One region of the Anoxybacillus eryuanensis genome, then DNA from elsewhere that is predicted to be linked to it. Evidence: a T-box and tRNA genes for the amino acid it is inferred to sense, from the RefSeq annotation. Region 1 holds a T-box; the other holds one or more tRNA genes.
The links. The T-box of region 1 lies ahead of pheS (phenylalanine--tRNA ligase subunit alpha). A T-box ahead of a tRNA ligase gene usually reads a tRNA of that ligase, here a tRNA-Phe.

Region 1 (11,424 bases):
GCGATCATCGCAAGCTTGGAAAAGAACTCGACTTATTTATGACATCGCAAAAGGTCGGACAAGGATTACCACTTTGGCTTCCAAAAGGAGCGACGATTCGCCGAACAATTGAACGTTACATCGTTGATAAAGAGTTGTCGCTTGGTTATCAACACGTATATACGCCGGTGCTTGGCAGCGTCGAGTTATATAAAACGTCTGGTCATTGGGATCACTATAAGGATGGTATGTTTCCACCAATGGAAATGGATAATGAGCAGCTTGTATTACGTCCGATGAACTGCCCACATCATATGATGGTGTATAAACATAAAATTCATAGCTATCGCGAACTGCCAATTCGCATCGCTGAACTCGGCACGATGCACCGTTATGAAATGTCTGGAGCGCTTACAGGCTTGCAACGTGTGCGCGGCATGACGTTAAATGATGCACATATTTTCGTGCGCCCAGATCAAATTAAAGACGAGTTTAAGCGCGTCGTCAATTTAATTTTAGAGGTATATAAAGACTTCGGTTTAACTGATTATTCATTCCGTCTGTCGTATCGTGATCCACAAGATAAAGAAAAATATTATGATGACGATGCGATGTGGGAAAAAGCACAAAGCATGTTAAAAGAGGCGATGGACGAACTCGGACTTGACTATTACGAAGCGGAAGGAGAAGCGGCGTTTTACGGTCCGAAATTAGACGTTCAAGTGCGCACAGCGCTAGGAAAAGATGAAACATTATCGACTGTGCAATTAGACTTTTTACTGCCAGAACGTTTTGATTTAACATATATTGGGGAGGATGGAAAACCGCATCGTCCAGTCGTCATCCATCGTGGTGTCGTATCGACGATGGAACGCTTCGTCGCTTTCTTAATTGAAGAGTATAAAGGCGCGTTCCCAACATGGTTAGCACCTGTACAAGTGCAAGTGATTCCAGTCGCTCCATCTGTCCATATGGACTATGCGTATGAAGTAAAACATGCGTTACAAGCGGCAGGCATTCGCGTTGAAGTCGATGAACGTGAAGAAAAAATCGGTTATAAGATTCGCGAAGCACAAATGCAAAAAATTCCGTACATGCTCGTTGTCGGGGATAATGAAGTGAGTGAAAGAGCAGTAAACGTGCGAAAATATGGCGAACAAAAGAGCGAAACGATGCCGCTTCATGCGTTTGTCGATTTCATTCAAAAAGAAGTGCGTAAATAATATAGTTGCATTTTTTCTTCATGTTTGTTATAGTTTTATTTGTTGTGATCAATTGACATCAGTTGACAATGTATTTCCGTTTATGGTATATATGTTAGAGTAAAAATAAATACTTGTTTGAAACAAGCAGAAGCACCCGCTTCTCACCTGATCGACGCCATATGGCTGTTAACAGGTTTATGACAAAACAAATGTTGTCATCGAGACGTGTGGGTGTATTATGCCCACACGTTTTTTGTTATGTGCGTTCTGCTTTTACAAACAAGTTTGAAAAAACCGTGGAGGTGGCTAGTTATTAGCAAAGATTTTATTATTAATGAAAACATTCGGGCACGTGAAGTTCGTTTAGTCGATCCAAACGGCGAACAACTTGGGATTAAGACGAAACAAGAAGCGTTAGAAATTGCGGCGCGTTTAAATTTGGACTTAGTGATGGTTGCACCAAATGCGAAACCGCCAGTATGTCGCATTATGGATTATGGCAAATTCCGTTTTGAGCAACAAAAGAAAGAAAAAGAAGCGCGCAAAAAGCAAAAAGTAATCAACGTGAAAGAAATTCGTTTAAGCCCAACGATCGAAGAACATGACTTCAACACAAAATTGCGCAACGCGCGGAAGTTCCTTGAAAAAGGAGATAAAGTAAAGGCGACGATTCGCTTTAAAGGACGTGCGATTACGCATAAAGAAATTGGTCAGCGCGTGCTTGATCGATTTGCTGAGGCGTGCGCGGATATTGGTACGGTTGAAACGGCTCCAAAAATGGACGGCCGCAGCATGTTTTTAGTGCTAGCACCGAAAAACGACAAATAACAAAAGGGAGGAACACCTTATGCCAAAAATGAAAACTCACAAAGGCTCAGCGAAGCGTTTCAAAAAGACAGGAACAGGCCAATTAAAACGTTCACACGCATTCACTAGCCACTTATTCGCAAACAAAACACAAAAACAAAAACGTAAACTTCGTAAAGCAACGCTTGTATCAAAAGGCGATTTCAAACGCATTCGTCAATTGTTAGATAACGTAAAATAATTTTAGGAGGGAAATATTATGCCACGTGTAAAAGGCGGTACAGTCACACGCAGACGTCGTAAAAAAATTCTTAAACTTGCAAAAGGATATTTCGGTTCGAAACATCGTTTATATAAAGTTGCAAACCAACAAGTCATGAAATCGTTAATGTACGCGTATCGCGACCGTCGCCAACGCAAACGCGACTTCCGTAAACTTTGGATTACGCGCATTAACGCAGCAGCGCGCATGAACGGTCTTTCTTATAGCCGTTTAATGCACGGATTAAAACTTGCAGGTATCGAAGTAAACCGCAAAATGCTTGCTGATTTAGCGGTAAACGATGCTGCGGCATTCACACAACTTGCAAACATCGCAAAAGAAAACTTAAACAAGTAATAAAAGAAATGGCCATTCTCCCTTGAGGGGATGGTCATTTTTTATAAGAGGGGGAGAAAAATGAATTTACAAACATTATTTTCTATGCAACGACAATTAGATGAGCGAATTGAGACAGAACGAGGATTGAGCGGTGAACGTTTAATTGAACGTAAGTTGTTAGCTCTTCTTGTTGAAATTGGAGAACTCGCGAATGAAACGCGCTGTTTTAAATTTTGGAGCTCAAAGCCGAAAGCGGCGGACGAAACGATTTTAGAGGAATATGTCGACGGTCTTCATTTTATTTTATCGCTCGGGCTCGATCTTTCCCTTTATGAACATATCCAATGGCCACATGTGCAAGAAAGTAAACCGCTTGTTGAACAGTTTTTATACGTATTTGAAGCCGTTCAGACGTTTCGCGAAAAGATGGACGAACAAGCATACGGTCGATTAGTATATGCGTATGCACAGCTTGGTCATGCGCTTCAATTCAATGCTGAACAAATTGAACGAGCGTATGTCGCAAAAAACGAAGTGAATCATGAGCGACAAAGTCACAATTATTAACAACTGTCAAAATGTTTAGTATAATGAGTGTTGTACATAGAGAGGAGTGACATACGTGAAAAAATTAGATGAAACGTTAACGATGTTGAAAGCGTTAACGGATGCGAAAGGCGTTCCAGGGAACGAACGAGAAGTGCGCGAAGTAATGAAGTCGTACATCGCTCCGTATGCTGATGAAGTGACAACGGATCGTCTTGGTAGCTTAATTGCGAAAAAAGTAGGAAAAGAAAATGGACCGAAAGTCATGATTGCTGGCCATTTAGATGAAGTAGGTTTTATGGTGACGCAAATCGATGAAAAAGGCTTCATTCGCTTCCAACCGCTCGGAGGCTGGTGGGGGCAAGTCATGCTTGCTCAGCGAGTGACAATTGTAACGAAAAAAGGCGACATTACAGGCGTCATCGGTTCAAAACCGCCACATATTTTACCTGCTGAAGCAAGAAGAAAGCCGGTAGAAATCAAGGATATGTTTATCGACATCGGGGCTTCAAGCCGTGATGAAGCGATCGAATGGGGTGTGCGTCCGGGTGATGCGATCGTTCCGTATTTTGAATTTACCGTGATGAATAATGAAAAAATGTTGCTTGCAAAAGCATGGGATAACCGCATCGGTTGTGCCGTTGCGATCGATGTGTTGAAACAATTAAAAGATGTGGAGCATCCAAACGTCGTGTATGGCGTTGGTACAGTGCAAGAAGAAGTGGGCTTGCGCGGTGCGCGAACATCTGCTTTTGCGATCGAACCAGATATTGCATTTGCGGTTGATGTTGGCATTGCTGGTGATACACCAGGTGTATCAGAAAAAGATGCGATGGGAAAACTCGGAGGTGGACCGCATATCGTTTTATACGATGCAACGCTCGTTTCTCACAAAGGATTGCGAGAATTTGTCGTTAACGTTGCGGAGGAAATGAACATCCCGTACCGCTTTGACGCGATGCCAGGCGGTGGAACAGACGCTGGTGCGATCCATATGACGATGCGCGGCGTTCCAGCGCTCACCATTTCCATCCCAACGCGCTACATTCACTCTCACGCTGCCCTTCTTCATCGCGACGACTATGAACAAACGGTAAAACTATTAGTCGAAGTTATTAAACGACTTGATGAAGATAAAGTGAAAGAAATTACGTTTGATTAAAAAATAGCCTTCAACGCGAAGGCTATTTTTTTACGGCTTCTTCTAATGTGGCAAGCATTGATTGTTTTTGTTCCTCTGTTGCGTGATTCCATAACGCTTCAAATAAAACGCCAAGACCAGGTAAATATTTTTCTTCGCCTTGTTGAATCGCATCGACGATCGTATGTTCAAGCTGGTCTTTTGAGCTGTTTGCGACGTTTGCCATGACGGCACCGCGTAAATTAAAGTCCATTTGATTCACTCCATTCTTTATGTATTGCGTACGTAGTTTTTGCTATAATGATAATTACTATTCATCAAAGAGGAGAGAGGAAAATGGAAAAAGCAACATTTGCGGGCGGATGTTTTTGGTGCATGGTCACTCCGTTTGAAGAACTTGACGGCATTTATGGCATTGTTTCTGGATACACAGGCGGTCATGTCGAACATCCGACGTACGAACAAGTGAAAACAGGAACGACAGGACATTACGAAGCGGTACAAATTACGTTTGATCCAGATGTGTTTCCGTACGAAAAATTGTTGGAGTTGTATTGGTGTCAAATTGATCCGACGGATGATGGCGGGCAATTTCATGACCGTGGTCCACAATATCGAACAGCGATTTTTTATCATAATGAGAGACAAAAAACATTAGCGGAGCAATCGAAAAAGCAATTAGAAGAAAGCGGACGTTTTTCCAAACCGATCGTGACAGAAATTTTACCAGCGACAACGTTTTATCCAGCAGAAGACTATCATCAAAATTACCATAAAAAAAATCCGAAACATTATAAAGAAGACCGCGCTGCCTCAGGCCGCGATGAATTTATTGCGAAACATTGGGGGAACAACGAGTGAAACGAATTGAATCGCCGAAAAATGAGCGAGTAAAGCAATGGAAAAAACTTTTAACGAAAAAAGGACGCGACAAAACCGGTCTGTTTCTCATTGAAGGGTTTCATTTAGTAGAAGAGGCGGTCAAAAGTGGCGTTCATATCGAACAACTGATTGTTGCGGAGCATGCGGTCATCCCAGCAAGCTGGGACATTGCCCATATTCCGATGACGATTGTGACCGACGATGTGATCAAAGCGATTAGCGATACAGAAACACCGCAAGGCATCGCAGCGGTATGTAAACAACTGCATTGGAACATTGATGATATACAAACGGCATTGTTCATTGACACCGTACAAGATCCTGGGAATGTAGGGACAATCATTCGCACGGCAGATGCCGCTGGAATAGACGCTGTTGTTGTCGGAGAAGGAAGCGCAGATATATACAATGCAAAAGTGATTCGTGCTACGCAAGGTTCGTTGTTTCATTTCCCTGTTATAAAAGGAGATATTGGGCAATGGATCGCCCACTTTCAAAACAAGCATATCCCTATTTATGGAACATCGCTTCAAAATGGGGTAGACTACCGTTCTGTATCTCCTTCTTCATCGTTTGCATTAATTGTTGGAAATGAAGGAAGCGGAGTAAACGATAAGTGGCTGCAACAGACGACAACAAACTTATATGTGCCGATTTACGGGAAGGCAGAATCGTTAAACGTAGCCGTTGCAACAGGAATTTTACTTTACCATTTGCAGAAAAAATAAACATATGTTTGTATCATCACCTTGCAGCTTATTGCCTATTTGCTTATAATAAATGAAGAATTTCATCATACAAAAAACGATGATCGAGAAGAGTAGCTTGCCGATCGCCATTCAGGGAGAAAACGCCATAGACTGCGAGCGTTTTTATGGTTGAAGCAAGTGAATTCACCTCGGGAGTTGGCGCTTGGACCATTTTGCGCATGCGAAATGTAAAGGCGTTCCGGTGTAGACCGTTATCTGAATGGAGTGAGCTATGCTTATTGTATAGCTAACAAGGGTGGTACCGCGAGTGCACTCGTCCCTTACTTAAGGGGCGAGTTTTTTATTTAAAGATTAAGAAAGTATAAAATTTCAGATTTACGGAACTGTCTAGCTCCAAGCGCCATCGGCTCGAGTCGCTTCGCCCCTTCTTTCGGCGGCGACAGCCTCCTCGGTGGGGCTTGTGCGCTCTTCGCCGATAGGCGGGCGCTTTGCGCTTTTCTTAATTATACATAACAAGGGAGGGTATTTCATGAAAGAGCGGTTACAACAGCTTCAACAAGAAGCACTTGAAAAAATTGAACAGGCAAACGATTTAAAAGCGCTCAATGACGTGCGCGTCGCATATCTTGGCAAAAAAGGCCCAATTACAGAAGTGCTACGCGGGATGGGGGCGCTGTCGCCTGAAGAACGTCCAATTATGGGAGCGCTTGTCAACGACGTGCGTGAAGCGATTCAACGAGCGTTAGAAGCAAAGCAAGCAACGCTTGAACAAGAAGAAGTCGAGAAAAAGTTGGCGTCTGAAGCGATTGACGTGACACTTCCGGGGCGTCCGATTAGACGCGGCAACCATCATCCGTTAACGCGCGTCATTGAAGAAATTGAAGATTTATTTATCGGAATGGGCTATACGATTGCTGAAGGACCGGAAGTCGAAAAAGACTATTACAACTTTGAAGCGCTCAATTTGCCAAAAGGTCATCCTGCGCGCGATATGCAAGATTCGTTTTATATAACAGAGGAAATTTTATTGCGTACGCATACGTCACCTGTGCAAGCAAGAACGATGGAAAAACATCAAGGGCGCGGTCCTGTAAAAATCATTTGCCCGGGAAAAGTGTATCGCCGCGACAACGATGATGCAACGCATTCCCATCAATTTACACAAATCGAAGGACTTGTTGTAGACGAAAACATTCGCATGAGCGATTTAAAAGGAACGTTACGTGAATTTGCGCGCAAAATGTTTGGCGAAGATCGCGATATTCGCTTCCGCCCAAGCTTTTTCCCATTTACAGAACCGTCTGTTGAAGTCGACGTTTCATGTGCAAATTGTGGCGGAAACGGTTGTAGCGTATGTAAAGGAACAGGTTGGATTGAAATTTTAGGGGCAGGGATGGTTCATCCGAACGTACTTGAAATGGCAGGATTTGATTCGAAAAAATATACAGGCTTTGCGTTCGGTATGGGTCCGGAGCGTATTGCAATGTTAAAATACGGCATTGATGATATTCGTCATTTTTATCAAAACGACATTCGTTTCTTACAACAATTTCATCGGGTGTAAAAGGAGGTTGCATGATGTTTGTTTCATATAAATGGCTACAGGAATACGTTGATTTAGCAGGCATTACCGCAAAAGAATTAGCCGGTCGCATCACGAAAGCAGGCATTGAAGTAGAAAGCGTTGAGGTGCGCAATAAAGGAATACAAGGTGTCGTCATCGGACATGTACTTGAGCGTGAACAACATCCGAACGCCGATAAATTAAGTAAATGTTTCGTCGATATTGGTGAAGGAGAGCCGGTGCAAATTATTTGCGGGGCGCCGAACGTCGCAAAAGGACAAAAGGTCGCTGTTGCTAAAGTTGGTGCCGTATTGCCTGGCAACTTTAAAATTAAACGCGCCAAACTGCGCGGTGAAGAATCGAACGGCATGATTTGTTCGTTACAAGAACTTGGCGTCGAGTCAAAATTAGTACCGAAAGAATACGCCGATGGCATTTTCGTTTTCCCAAGCGATGCACCAGTCGGGGCCGATGCGCTACAATTACTTTACTTAGATGACGAAGTGCTAGAACTTAGTTTAACACCAAACCGTGCCGATTGTTTGAGCATGGTTGGTGTTGCTTATGAAGTGGCAGCGATTTTAGGGCGAAGTGTAAAGCTCCCGACAATCGAACTTCACGAAAACAGCGAAAGCGTTCACGATTATATTTCTGTCCGCGTCGATGCGCCAGAAGACAATTCGCTATACGCAGGACGCATCGTGAAAAACGTGAAAATTGCTCCGTCTCCGCTTTGGATGCAAGCGCGTTTAATGGCAGCCGGCATCCGCCCGCATAATAATGTCGTTGATATTACGAACTACATTTTACTTGAATACGGTCAGCCGCTTCATGCGTTTGACTACGACCGGCTCGGTTCAAAAGAAATCGTCGTTCGCCGCGCAAAAGCCGGTGAAACGATCGTGACGCTTGATGATGTAGAGCGCACGCTGACAGAAGAGCATCTCGTCATTACAAACGGGAAAGAGCCTGTCGCTTTAGCTGGTGTGATGGGCGGTGCGAATTCGGAAGTATGTGATGAAACAGTAAACGTATTTATTGAAGCGGCATATTTTAACGGGGCGACGATTCGCCAAGCGGTCAAAGATCACGGATTGCGCAGCGAGTCGAGCACACGCTTTGAAAAAGGAATTGATCCTGCGCGCACGAAAGAAGCGCTTGACCGCGCAGCTGCGTTAATGGCGGAATATGCTAGCGGCGAAGTCGTTGGCGGCGTTGTCGAAGTCAACACGCTAACAAAAAAAGAAGTCGTCGTTACGATTACGTTAGATCGTATCAATCGCGTGCTTGGCACAACAATTACGAAAGAAGAAGTCGCAGGCATTTTGACGAACTTGCAATTTACATTTACAGAACATGACGGTACGTTTACGATTACTGTTCCGTCACGTCGTGCAGATATTACAATTGAAGAAGACATCATCGAAGAAGTGGCGCGTTTATATGGATACGACCATTTACCAGCAACATTACCGATCGGCGAGGCAAAGCCAGGAAAACTCACACCATATCAAGCAAAGCGCCGCCACGTGCGCCGTTATTTAGAAGATGCGGGCTTGTTCCAAGCGATTACGTACTCGCTCACAAACGAAGCAAAAGCGACGATGTTTGCGCTTGAAACAGCTACACCAATTCGCCTAGCATTGCCGATGAGCGAAGAGCGCAGCGTCTTGCGGCAAAGTTTAGTGCCGCACTTGCTAGAGGCGGCAAGCTACAACCGCGCTCGCCAAGTCGAAAACGTCGCGCTATATGAAATCGGCTCGGTATACTTAGCTAACGGCGAACATGAACTGCCGAACGAAAAAGAACGTCTCGCAGGCGTTCTGACAGGTGTATGGCATGCCCATTTATGGCAAGGAGAGAAAAAAGCAGTTGATTTTTATGTCGCAAAAGGCATTGTAGATGGCTTGTTTGCGTTGCTAGGATTAGAGAGCCGTATCGAATACAAGCAAGCAAAACGCGAGTACCTTCATCCAGGACGTACAGCCGATATGTTGTTGGACGGCAAAACAATCGGCTTTATCGGTCAGCTACATCCGAACGTGCAAAAACAATTTGATTTGAAAGAAACGTACGTCTTTGAGCTAGACCTTGAAGCTTTATTAAAAGCGGAAGTAGGTGACATTCGCTATACAGCGATTCCACGCTTCCCGTCGATTACGCGCGACATTGCCCTTGTCGTTGATGAGCATATCGTAGCAGGTGACCTCGAGCGAGCAATTATTGAAGCAGGCGGAGAGCTATTAAAAGAAGTAACGATTTTCGACGTTTACAAAGGCGACCGCCTCCCAGAAGGAAAAAAATCGATCGCCTTCTCGCTCCGCTACTACGACCCAGAGCGGACATTAACAGATGAAGAAGTCACAAACGTTCACGAACAAGTGATCAAAGCGGTCGAACAACAATTCGGCGCCACATTGCGCGCATAAAACGAATCCCCCATCTAATGCATAAGCATTGGATGGGGGTTTTTATGTCCTTGTCGGATCGGTGAGGGCGTTTTTTGTCCAGTCCGCCAAAATTGGCGGGCGCACCGTCAAAAAAATGGCGGGGTTCGACATCAAGTTGGCGGTGAAAGAGAGAGAAAATGGAGGTATAATGAGGTTGAATAGGAAAAATACATAAGGATGATATTTTTATGAAGAATAAATTCGTAGTTCTAGTTCTCAACTAGCACGACGAATTTATTTATCTATTATGTGAGGTGTTCTTAACATGCATCGGCATCTGCCTTTGGAAGAAGAAGTGATGAACATGTTAATTGGTGGTTTTTCCACAATAATGTTCATTGCAATTATTACATTAATTTTTCTTTGGAGAAGGAATACCACACAAAGAGCAGCATTTCTTTGGATTTTCGTGCATTTTGTATCGTTCTTTATTGCTGTATATTTGGCATTAAAAGCAATTTCTTTTGACATTAATCATCCGATGGCGTCAGAAGAAATTTCCCTTCTTTTAGGTGAATCAGGGGCATTATGGGCAGGAAGTATGATTTGTCTGTTAGTTGGTATTTTTAAACTTTCAAAAGTAACGAAGGATGATAAAAAATAAGGTTCTGTAGTTGAATATCTGAATCCGTGACAAAGCATTTTTACAATAGATGCGAACCATTGATACCATAAGGAAAAACAACGTTGACGCATCAAAAGTAGGTGAATGTCATGAAAGATTTCCCGATTCGTTTTGTATTGACAGATGAAGCGATTACCCCAAGCCCTAGGCTTGCTTTCATTGTCTACTTACTCCATCAAACGAAACTGGATAAACGAGTAAACGCGCTTCGGATTCCAACCGTTCGTCGAGAGGTGCACATTTCCCATAGCGACGTCATTCGATCGATGATGTGCTTGCCACAGGAAAAACGGATTTCGATCATATCGAAGCATATTATCATGACGATATCTTTTCGGCATCAATGAGGATTCAACATGTGCCTTCCTCCCCCGACCCTGCGGTAGCGACTCGATCAGCTCAATTGGCGTGCACACCGCCAAAAGAAGGCGGGGTTCGACACCAAGTTGGCGGTGAAGAATGGAAAAAAGTGAAGTATAATCAAACTATCAAAACGAAAGGAGGAATTTTTTAAATGATTCGTCAATTGATCAGTGTAGCAGTAGCAGTAATGCTTGTTGGAGGAATTTTATTTGGCATAGGAAAAGATTCGTTGGCAACTTCGAATCAACAGGGGATTAATTCCTCAAAAGAATCAGGGACGATTACTCCTCAATCGATTGCCTCAAAGACAAAAACAACAACGATCCAAGTTGGACAAACCGTTCAAACTTTGTATGTGACAGGAACTTTTGAAACTCAGTATAGTGATGTTCATAAAAGACAACTGTTTTCGGGAGTTAAATCGATCTCCTCAAAAGCGTCTGGCAGTGGGACGTGGACACAGACAGGATATAATGCGGAATTAATTGATGGTGGTCGCACATACGTCATTACGGTCTCCGGGAAATATTCCTATCATGGTGCAACATATA
Region 2 (11,424 bases), on a different contig from region 1:
TTTTTGTTTTTGACGAATATGTTCGTAATGATCATCATAATAGCCCATCTTTCACCCGTCCTTTCTTTTAAAATATTGACCCCTTTTCCATTATAACCTTCTTTTCCCCTAAGCATCTAACAATATACATACGACATGTTGGTGAAAAAAAGGTGAAATTTATACTGAAATCAGTGCCGTCGGACGAGCTGGATCTGTGTCATACAGTTGAAAAGATTCTCCGACAACTATTCCTTTTCGCTCAAGCGTCTGGGACACTGTCATTCGTGCTAATTCTTTCATATTGTTATCTTGGCTTAAATGCGCTAAATAAATGCGCTTTGTTTTATCACCAATGACGTCTGCTAAAGCAAGACCTGCGTCTTCATTAGATACGTGTCCGACATCACTTAATATGCGTCGCTTAATGTTCCATGGATATTTCCCCATACGTAACATTTCTACATCATGGTTACTTTCAAATACAAATACATCCGCATGGCGAATGACATCTTTCATGCGCTCGCTCACATACCCTGTATCCGTAATGAGAGCTAGCTTTTTTCCTTCATAATGAAACACATAAAACATCGGCTCCACAGCGTCATGGGACACACCGAACGATTCAACATCCAAATCTCCAAATGTACGAACAGAACCCGTTGGAAAAATAAATTTTTGCTCAAGCGGAATGTCACCGATGAACCCGTCCATCGCTTTCCAAGTCTTTTCATTCGCATAAATCGGAAGGCGATACTTGCGAGCAATAACACCTAGTCCTTTAATATGGTCGCTATGTTCATGTGTCACTAAAATACCAGTTACATCTTGAATGCGGCGATCAATATGGGCAAATAATTGTTCTAATTGTTTGCCGCTTAACCCAGCATCAACAAGCAATCGCTCCCGTTTCGTTTCTACGTAAAAAGCGTTGCCTGTGCTGCCGCTTGCTAAAACGCTAAACCTCATGTTATTCACTCCAACACTTTATTTTCATCGCTAATGACTTGTCCTTCAAATGCGTTCACATAATAATCTGTTTTTCCATTTACAACAACGTGCCATGTCGGTGTTAATACTTGCGAAGTCGTAAACTGAACGAGCGCATAGTATCCCAGATCGATTTTTGTTACTCGATCGCCCGGCTTTAAGTAATTTCGCTTATACAACGTCTCTAATGCTTTAATCGCCGGCAAAATTTCTTGTTTTTTCTCGTTTTTCTCTAAATCAACGAGCAACGTTTGTTCATAGCCAACCATTTCATTTCGATCATTCACATAAATAAGCAACATACTGCTCACATTTTTATAGATGGTTTTCCCTTCATATTGTTGAAAATAAATGAGCGCTTGTAAGTCTTCATCATACTTCCAAAATGTATATTGATCACCTGCAATTATATTTTGTCTTAAAAACTCTGTTAGGCGATAGCCGTCTTTTGGATCTTGTAGCGGCACAGGTTTAATAAAATGAGCTTGCAAAACGGTTTCGTTTGCCGCTTCAACTTGTTGGTTTGGCAAATTTTTGACTTCTTCTTCCGTAAACGTTTTACTTTTCCCACTAACGTATGTCGCTTTCGTGATCTCTTTTGGTAAATCGACATATGTAATGCCATCCGCTTCGAGCTGTTCCTCGATAGTCGCTTCCAAAATCACATCAAGCTGGCTACTATTTTTTTTCTGGATGAATTGGTAACCTAAAAATATATCCAGAATGAGAAATGTAATAATAAAAATCGTTTTCGTTTTACTCCAATCCAATGATATCCCCTCTTCGTTCATCTGTCGTCATCACAATTTTTCGCCATGTTCCATTATACAAACAATACCAGCTCGGCTCTAACATGACGATATTTTCTCGCTCCGAATCACGAACGAGCTCATAGCCAATCGCAATATCGTCAATGAATTCATGTTGAATATTTTTTTGCTTTTTCAACTGATCAATGACTTCATATCCGGAGGAAAGTGTAATTGGTAAACTTACCCGGTCAGGAATGGCCAATGTGAATAACGGACGTTGGTAATTCATAATCTCATTTTCTCCCCATATTTGCACAATTTCTGCCATTCCATAACGATTAAATACAGGGTAGCCATTGGCAAACAAACGAAAGGTTACCTTTCTTCCATTTTCGTCTAACTGATCAAAATAATACGTATCCGTCCAACCGCCATGATCGTTCACAAAATCAATGCTCTTTTGCAAAACCGTCGGATCCGCCGCCTTTATCTCGCCACGGGCAGCTGGATTGACATACAACAACAATTTTTTGGATAAATCAACATCCATTAAACGCGACCCGTCTGTATACTCCTCACCAAAATTGAGTACATCTTTTTTCACAAAACTTGGGTCTGTAAATAATGCATCTTTAAAACGATCGCTACTTAACTCGTCCATGTAGTATTGCAAGCGGTTTAATACGAGGGGACGAGCGGGTAAAAACAACGATTTTGTCTCGCTAATGTCATAAGATAAAAAAGGTGTGTAACGTTCTGCCCGCGCATAATATGTTTGTTTCAAATTTTCAATCACCGCATCTTGAACAACCGCTTTATATATACGCTTCTCATTGGCAGATACGAAATAGACATTCATTTCTTCTTCGTTTTCATTCATCGGAATGATGATGCGATCAAACTGAACTTTTTCGATATCCTGGTCTTCAAATTGAAATATCGTTCGATACATTTCGATCGGTATGTCATCAGGATAAATAATTTCAATTTTTCCTTTCCCATGTATAAACGAAAGAAACTGTTCTTTTTTAATTGTGCTTGATATATTTTCGAAATGATCGAACGTCCAATTTTTCATCTCTTTCATAAATTTATAAATATCCGAGTGATGTGTCATTCCATAATGTTGTTCATTTTTATGAATAAAAATATAACGTGGCTGAATAACCGTACTATAATCAACAGCAACATTGCTGACAGGGACGTTTTGAATGTATTTTGCGTTTTCAATAAAGTCATATTTCGGCTGATACGTCCATAAACTCCACGTTAAAAAAACGCTCGTACATACAAGAATCGTCAATACAATGGACTTAATCGTTTCGTATTTCATCGTTTTCATCCTTTTTTCTGTTGTTCAATCGGCAAAGTAAAGTAAATAGTTGTCCCTTTTCTTTCTTGGCTTTCGGCCCAAATACGTCCTCCATGTGCGACGACAACTTCTTTTGCAATAGCAAGACCTAGTCCTGTTCCACCGAGTTTACGTGAGCGCGCCTTATCGACACGATAAAAACGCTCAAAAATTTTAGATAAATCCGATTTTGGAATGCCGACACCCTCATCTTTTACACTTACTTCAATATAGTCCGTTCTTTTTCTTACTCGAAACGTAATTTTCCCTCCTTGTGGAGAGTATTTTAAGGCGTTAGAAATAATGTTATCGAGTACTTGAGTAATTTTGTCTTCATCCATATATACAATCATTTTCTCATCCGGGAAATCTCGAATAAACGAAACATTCTCTTTTTTTGTTAATTCAAATCGATCGATGACTTTATGGAAATACGGGATAAAATGTACACGTGTTTTTTTCAATTTATAATCTTTACTGTCGAGCTTAGAAAGCTGCAACAAGTCATTGACAAGACGAATCATTCGTTCTGTTTCATTTTGCGTCACCTCAATAAACCTCGGGGCAATCTCCTCATCCCGCCATGCTCCATCTGCGAGCGCCTCTAAATAACTGCGCATCGTCGTTAGTGGCGTTCGCAATTCATGCGAAACATTCGCTACAAACTCTCGACGATCACGATCAATTTTTTCGTGTTCCGTAATGTCATGCAACACAACAATTAATCCGTTCACAAATCCTTTTTCTTTTTGAATCACAGATAAAGAGGCACGTAAAATGTACATTTCGTCATCTGTACTAAAATCTAAAATTAATGTTTCACGTTCTTCAATTAACGTTTCGAACGTATATTGTTCATCTAATCCTAATACCGTCACAATCGGTGCAGAAAGCACTGTTTCACGTGAAACATTTAAAATGTTTAGCGCAGCATCGTTAATTAAAATAATTCGTCCTTTTCTATCTGTTGCAATCACACCATCTGTCATGTGCGTCAATACCGATTCTAATTTACGACGCTCTCCTTCTGTCGTCGCTTGCGCTTCTTGCAATTTTTTCGTTAAGTTGTTAAAGCTAAGCGCAAGCTGTCCAATTTCATCGTATCCATATACTTTTACTTTTCGGGAAAAATTCCCTTTCGCCATTGCCAATGCTTGTTTACGCATATCTGAAATCGGGCGTGTGATGGTCTGTGCCAACAAAATGCCTAACAATGCAGTAATGGCTAAAGCAATGCCTGTTCCTGTCGCTAAAATATTATTAATTTGCCTCATTTGCGCAAAAACATTTTCCATCGAAGCAATGACATAAATTGCCCCTTTAATTTCATTTTTCACCTTAATGGGCGTAGAAGAAATATACATACGATGACCTGTTTTTGGATCAACAAGCATTTTTTCTGTCATTTCGCCCGCAACTAATGTTCGTTTAATTAGTAAATCTGTCGTCCGCTTTCCTACAATATTTTGATTATATGGGTTCGATGTTCCTAATACTTTACTTTTATGATCAATGACGCGCACTTCAGAAATATCTTGTGAAACAAAATCTTGTAAAATAGTCCGAATTTCTTCTTCGAGTGTAGGGCTTTTTTTATCACGTTCTTTGTTCATTTCTTGTTCAATATTATAAGCAAGTAAAATGACACGTTCGTTTAATGAGTTTTTAAAAGTTTCAACAAGTTGCGCTTCCAATTGGCGCACGAAATAAGCCCCGATAATTTGCATTGCAATTAAAATAAGCAAAATGTAAATCAAGGCAAATTTCACATGAATCGATTGAAATATACTTACCTTTCTCATGCGGTTACTCCTGTTCTGGATTTCGCAAATAATATCCTACCCCACGTCTTGTCACAATCCATGTCGGGTGCGAAGGGTTATCTTCGATTTTTTCACGCAAACGTCGCACAGTTACATCAACGGTGCGCACATCACCAAAATAGTCGTATCCCCATACCGTTTGCAGTAAATGTTCACGCGTCATCACTTGTCCAATATGCTTTGCTAAATAGTGAAGAAGTTCAAATTCCCGATGCGTTAGTTCAATCTGCTCTCCTCGTTTCGATACAGTATAAGCATCTGGATGTATGGTGAGCGAGCCAATTTTTATTTCACTCATTTCTTTTACATCTTGTTCTTGTCTTTGTTGGTGACGCCGTAAATTAGCTTTGACACGCGCTAACAGTTCGCGTGTGCTAAATGGTTTCGTAACGTAATCGTCTGCGCCAAGTTCTAGCCCAAGCACCTTATCAATTTCAGAATCTTTCGCTGTCAACATAATAATCGGCATATCATATTTTTTACGAATTTCGCGACATACTTCCATTCCATCTTTTTGAGGTAGCATAATATCTAATAAAATTAAATCAGGCTGAATGTCTTCTACTTTTTGTAGCGCTTCCACACCGTCATATGCACAATGTACGTCATATCCTTCTTTTCTTAAATTAAATTGCAAAATATCAGCAATCGGTTTTTCATCATCAACAACTAAAATTTTTTTCTCCATGTATATTCACTCCCCCAAAAGACATATTTACATATAGTGTACCATGTCACCATTATAAAACAAAAAAGCATAGACACACATATGTATCTATGCTTACAAGTGGCTCGGGACGGAATCGAACCGCCGACACAAGGATTTTCAGTCCTTTGCTCTACCGACTGAGCTACCGAGCCATATAAATAACCCATTTACTATCGTTCATTTGTTTGAAACATGCACGTCCTTCGTCCCGCTCTCAGCTTGTTTACTCAAGATGTGACTCGAGCGGTACGCTGTAGCTTCTCAAAGAAACTTATTCACTCGTGCTCTACCGACTGAGCTACCGAGCCATATAAATAACCCATTTACTACCATTCATTTGTTTGAAACATGCACGTCCTTCGTCCCGCTCTCAGCTTGTTTACTCAAGATGTGACTCGAGCGGTACGCTGTTGCTTCTCAATGAAGCTTATTCATTCGTGCTCTACCGACTGAGCTACCGAGCCATATAAATAACCCATTTACTATCGTTCATTTGTTTGAAACATGCACGTCCTTCGTCCCGCTCTCAGCTTGTTTACTCAAGATGCGATTCGAGCGGTACGCTGTTGCTTCTCAAAGAAGCTTATTCATTCGTGCTCTACCGACTGAGCTACCGAGCGATATAAGTAACTATTCCAATAAAAATGGCGGTTCCGACGGGATTCGAACCCGCGATCTCCTGCGTGACAGGCAGGCATGTTAACCCCTACACCACGGAACCGCATCCAAAAGACATTTATTATTTTACTATATAAGTAACAATAAAACAATAGTTTTTTAAAAATACGTCGATGATTTGCTCATCGACGTATTTTTCATGCATACACATTGCGGACAACATTTGTTTGAGAACGGTCTGGTCCAACCGAGAAAATAGAAAGCGGAATACCTGTTAATTGCGAAATACGCTCAACGTAACGACGTGCGTTCGTTGGAAGCTCATCTAAACTTTTGACACCTGTAATATCTTCCGTCCATCCCGGCAATTCTTCATACACCGGCTCACATTCCGCCAACACTTTTAAGTTCGCAGGGAACTCCTCGATGATTTGTCCTTTGTAACGGTAAGCAACACAAATTTTTAACGTTTCAATACCTGTTAACACATCAATCGAGTTTAATGATAAATCTGTAATACCACTAACGCGACGTGCATGACGAACAACAACGCTATCAAACCAACCAACACGGCGTGGACGTCCCGTTGTCGTTCCGTATTCACGCCCTACTTCGCGAATACGATCACCAATTTCATTGTTTAACTCCGTTGGAAACGGACCGTCGCCGACACGTGTTGTATATGCTTTAGCTACCCCAACAACATGTTTAATTTTTGTCGGACCAACACCAGCCCCAATCGTAACCCCACCAGCAACAGGATTTGACGATGTAACAAACGGATACGTGCCTTGGTCGATATCTAACATGACACCTTGGGCACCTTCAAATAAAACACGGCGTCCTTCGTCAAGCGCATCATTTAATACAACAGATGTGTCACAAACGTACTTTGCGATTTGCTGTCCATATTCGTAATATTCATCAAGAATGTGTTCTAACTTAAATCCTTCTACACCGTACACTTTCTCAAAAAGCATGTTTTTCTCTGCTAGATTGCGAGCTAATTTTTCTTCAAATACTTCACGATCAAGCAAATCTGCGATTCGGATACCGACACGCGCTGCTTTGTCCATATAAGCAGGGCCAATTCCTTTTTTCGTCGTTCCGATTTTATTCGCCCCTTTTCTTTCTTCTTCTACTTCATCAAGCTTTAAATGATAAGGCAAAATGACGTGCGCGCGATTGCTGATGCGTAAATTTTCCGTACTTACGCCACGCTCGTGTAAATATGCTAATTCTTGTACGAGCGCTTTCGGATCGACAACCATCCCATTTCCAATGACACAAATTTTATCTTTATAAAAAATACCAGAAGGGATTAAATGTAATTTATACTTTTCGCCGTTAAATACAATCGTATGTCCGGCGTTATTTCCACCTTGATATCGTGCAATGACTTCTGCATGCTGTGATAAAAAATCTGTAATTTTTCCTTTTCCCTCATCGCCCCATTGTGTTCCAACAACAACAACTGAAGACATAGCGAGCACCTCCGCTTCATCAATTCCAAACATAGTAAGTGTACCAAATCAACTATGAAAAATCAATAAAAAACCGAACATTTATGTGTTCACTCTTTATTTTTATTCGTATAAATTACGCTCCCGGCGGAACGTTTGCATCATCGAAGCGGCGCTCTAAGTTGACAAACTTGTTATACTCTTTTACAAAAGCAAGTTGTACTGTACCAACAGGGCCGTTCCGTTGTTTTGCAATAATAATTTCAATGATGTTTTTGTTTTCTGATTCTTTATCGTAATAATCATCACGATATAAAAAAGCAACAATATCCGCGTCTTGTTCAATACTCCCCGATTCGCGTAAGTCAGACATCATCGGACGTTTATCTTGACGTTGCTCGACACTACGTGAAAGCTGGGATAAAGCAATGACAGGGACATCTAATTCACGAGCTAACGCTTTTAGCGAGCGGGAAATTTCTGATACTTCTTGTTGACGATTTTCACGATTGCGTCCACTTCCTTGAATGAGCTGCAAGTAATCGATTAATATCATACCAAGTCCTTGTTCTTGTTTTAGGCGACGACATTTGGCACGAATTTCACTAACACGAATGTTCGGTGTATCGTCAATAAAAATACCGGCATTTGACAGACTTCCCATCGCCATCGTTAACTTTCCCCAATCTTCTGGCGTCAGTTTACCGGTTCGTAAGCTTTGAGCGTTAATGTTCCCTTCTGCGCAAAGCATACGCATGACGAGTTGTTGCGCTCCCATTTCCAAGCTAAAAATTGCCACATTCTCCCCCGTACGCGTCGCTACATTTTGAGCAATATTTAATGCAAATGCTGTTTTTCCAACAGACGGACGAGCGGCAACAATAATAAAATCGCTTCGTTGAAATCCTGCTGTCATCCGATCAAGTTCAATAAACCCTGTTGGAATTCCGGTAATTTCACCTTTCCGATTATGGAGCATTTCAATGTTGTCGTATGCTTGAACAAGCACATCTTTTATATTTTGGAATCCGCTCGTATTTTTCCGTTGAGATACTTCTAAAATTTTTCGCTCGGCTTCATTTAACACATCTTCTACTTCATCTTCACGCGTATAGCCGTCTTGAGCAATGGATGTAGCCGTACGAATTAAACGGCGCAAAATAGATTTTTCTTCTACAATTTTTGCGTAATAATGCACATTGGCCGCTGTTGGAACGGCATTTGCAAGCTCCGTTAAATACGAAACGCCTCCCACTTCTTCAAGTGCATTTGCATCTGCTAATTCTGATGTAACTGTCACAAGATCAACAGGTTCGCCACGATCAGATAATTGTAACATCGTTCGGAAAATTTTCTGATGGGCCGCTCGATAAAAATCTTCGGGAATTAATATTTCTGAAGCAGTTGTGAGCGCGGATGGCTCCAATAAAATCGCTCCGAGCACAGCTTGTTCAGCTTCAATATTTTGTGGGGGGAGTCGATCAGCAAATATGTCTGTCATGTACGCTCACCGTCCTTTCTCATAAGAAAAATGTGATTATATGCACGGAAAAAAATCCGGCATAAAATCACATTTCATTACTTTTGTTCCTGTACATGTACTTTTAATGTAGCAGTTACCTCTGGGTGAAGTTTAATTGGTACATTTGTATAGCCAAGCGCCCGAATGGCATCATCTAGTTCAATTTTTCGTTTATCAATTTTAATATCATGTTGTTGCTGAAGCGCCTCTGCAATTTGCTTGCTTGTAATTGAACCGAATAGACGACCACCTTCACCAGCTTTTGCAAATAATTCAACAGTTAACGTATCAATTTTTTCTTTCAGTTGCTTCGCTCGAGCTAATTCTTCTTCCGCTTCTTTCTTTTGTTTATTTTTTTGCGCTTCCAATGCTTTTAAGTTGCCTGGTGTTGCTTCAATAGCAAGTCCTTGTTTAAATAAAAAGTTTTGCGCATAACCATCAGCAACGTTTTTTACTTCTCCCTTTTTCCCTTTTCCTTTCACATCTTTTAAGAAAATAACTTTCATGTTTTTGTACCTCCCTCAATATATTCTCGAATTGCTGCCTTCAATCGTTTTTCTGCTTCGTCAATTGTTACATTAGCAAGCTGAGTGGCCGCATTCGTTAAATGACCGCCACCATCAAGCTTTTCCATAATTAACTGCACGTTTACATCTCCTAATGACCGAGCGCTAATTCCGATCGTTTGATCGTTCCGTTTCGAAATAACAAAAGAAGCAACAACACCATGTAAAGATAATAGCGTATCCGCTGCTTGAGCAATTAATACAGGATCATATGCTTCATTAGCATTTCCTTTTGCAATTGCGAAACCATGTTCATCAATGATAGCGTTCTCAATTATTTTAGCACGTTTAATGTAATGCTCAATATTTTCTTTTAACAGTTTCTGGACAAGCGTCGTATCTGCTCCTTGAGCACGTAAATATGAAGCGGCATCAAACGTTCGTGAGCCGGTGCGTAATGTGAAACTTTTCGTATCAACAACAATACCAGCTAATAAAGCTGTCGCCTCAAGCATAGACAATTTCGAGCGCTTCGGTTGATATTCTAACAATTCCGTCACTAACTCTGACGTAGATGATGCATATGGCTCCATGTAAACGAGAATCGGATCTTGAATGAACTCTTCTCCACGGCGGTGATGATCGATCACTACAACCCGATCTAACCGTAACAATAACCGTTCTTCAATGACGAGCGAAGGTTTATGCGTATCTACAACAACGAGCAACGTATCTTCTGTCGCTAACTCCAATGCTTGCTCAGGAGAAATAAATCGTGACCACAATTCCGTCTGTTTTCTCACTTCCTCAACCAATCGCTGTACGCCAGAGTCAATACGGTTTGTATCAATGACAATAAACGCCTCTTTTTGATTCATTTGGGCCACTTTTAAAATACCGATAGCCGAACCGATAGCATCCATATCGGGATATTTATGCCCCATAATAAACACTTGCTCACTTTCTAAAATGAGCTCTTTTAACGCATGCGATATAACACGAGCTCTAACCCTCGTTCGTTTCTCCATCGGATTCGTTTTCCCGCCATAAAATTTTACTTTACCGTTCGGTTGTTTAATCGCTACTTGGTCGCCGCCGCGTCCAAGTGCTAAATCTAAACTAGACTGCGCCAACGCCCCGAGTTCTGGTAAAGACGGAGAGTTTGTTCCTATTCCGATACTTAACGTTAGCGGAACATGATTTTTCGCCGTCTGTTCGCGCACTTCGTCTAGAATAGAAAATTTATTTTTTTCTAGTTGCTGTAAAATATATTCGTTTAACACAGCCACAAATCGATCTGACGACGTACGCTTTAAAAATAAGCCGTATTCACTCGCCCATCGATTTAAAATGGACGTCACTTGGCTGTTGAGCTGACTCTTCGTTTGATCATCCATTCCTTGCGTCACATCGTCGTAATTATCAAGAAAAATGACGCCTACTACGATCTTTTCTTGCTCGTATTTTTTCTCTAGTTCTGCTTGTTCCGTAATATCAAAAAAGTAAAGTAATCGTTCTTCTCGGCGAATAATTACTTTAAATGTTCGATCGTGAAATGTAATGACTTCTTCCGTTTCCTCTGTTTTTATGAGCGGAACAAGTTGTTCAGCAACATCATATAATGATTGTCCAACTAGCGTATCCACTCCAAAACAAGAAGATAAAAAAGAGTTTGTCCACTCAATTTCTAACTCCTCATTAATGAGCATAA

Region 2: it has a tRNA-Phe gene. The T-box ahead of pheS (phenylalanine--tRNA ligase subunit alpha) is inferred to sense a tRNA for this amino acid. The anticodon was not compared.

What each region holds. Positions count from the first base shown of each region.
Region 1 covers NZ_JBPODS010000008.1:9,075-20,498, reverse strand. Annotated here, with positions in the region: gene thrS (threonine--tRNA ligase) at 1-1,202, shown strand, start outside; ribosomal protein L20 leader region at 1,321-1,444, shown strand; gene infC (translation initiation factor IF-3) at 1,443-2,012, shown strand; gene rpmI (50S ribosomal protein L35) at 2,032-2,232, shown strand; gene rplT (50S ribosomal protein L20) at 2,251-2,610, shown strand; gene HNQ84_RS08975 (dUTP diphosphatase) at 2,671-3,159, shown strand; gene HNQ84_RS08970 (M42 family metallopeptidase) at 3,215-4,300, shown strand; gene sspI (small acid-soluble spore protein SspI) at 4,323-4,532, opposite strand; gene msrA (peptide-methionine (S)-S-oxide reductase MsrA) at 4,616-5,140, shown strand; gene HNQ84_RS08955 (TrmH family RNA methyltransferase) at 5,137-5,889, shown strand; T-box leader at 5,960-6,195, shown strand; gene pheS (phenylalanine--tRNA ligase subunit alpha) at 6,401-7,435, shown strand; gene pheT (phenylalanine--tRNA ligase subunit beta) at 7,450-9,864, shown strand; gene HNQ84_RS08940 (hypothetical protein) at 10,151-10,489, shown strand; partial or broken gene HNQ84_RS08935 (IS1380 family transposase) at 10,600-10,937, shown strand; gene HNQ84_RS08930 (hypothetical protein) at 11,025-11,424, shown strand, end outside.
Region 2 covers NZ_JBPODS010000015.1:25,350-36,773, reverse strand. Annotated here, with positions in the region: gene HNQ84_RS12640 (S1C family serine protease) at 1-48, opposite strand, end outside; gene HNQ84_RS12635 (MBL fold metallo-hydrolase) at 160-948, opposite strand; gene HNQ84_RS12630 (two-component system regulatory protein YycI) at 954-1,739, opposite strand; gene HNQ84_RS12625 (YycH family regulatory protein) at 1,726-3,054, opposite strand; gene walK (cell wall metabolism sensor histidine kinase WalK) at 3,060-4,874, opposite strand; gene yycF (response regulator YycF) at 4,879-5,583, opposite strand; tRNA gene HNQ84_RS12610 (tRNA-Phe) at 5,684-5,756, opposite strand; tRNA gene HNQ84_RS12605 (tRNA-Asp) at 6,250-6,325, opposite strand; gene HNQ84_RS12600 (adenylosuccinate synthase) at 6,420-7,706, opposite strand; gene dnaB (replicative DNA helicase) at 7,822-9,186, opposite strand; gene rplI (50S ribosomal protein L9) at 9,264-9,713, opposite strand; gene HNQ84_RS12585 (DHH family phosphoesterase) at 9,710-11,424, opposite strand, start outside.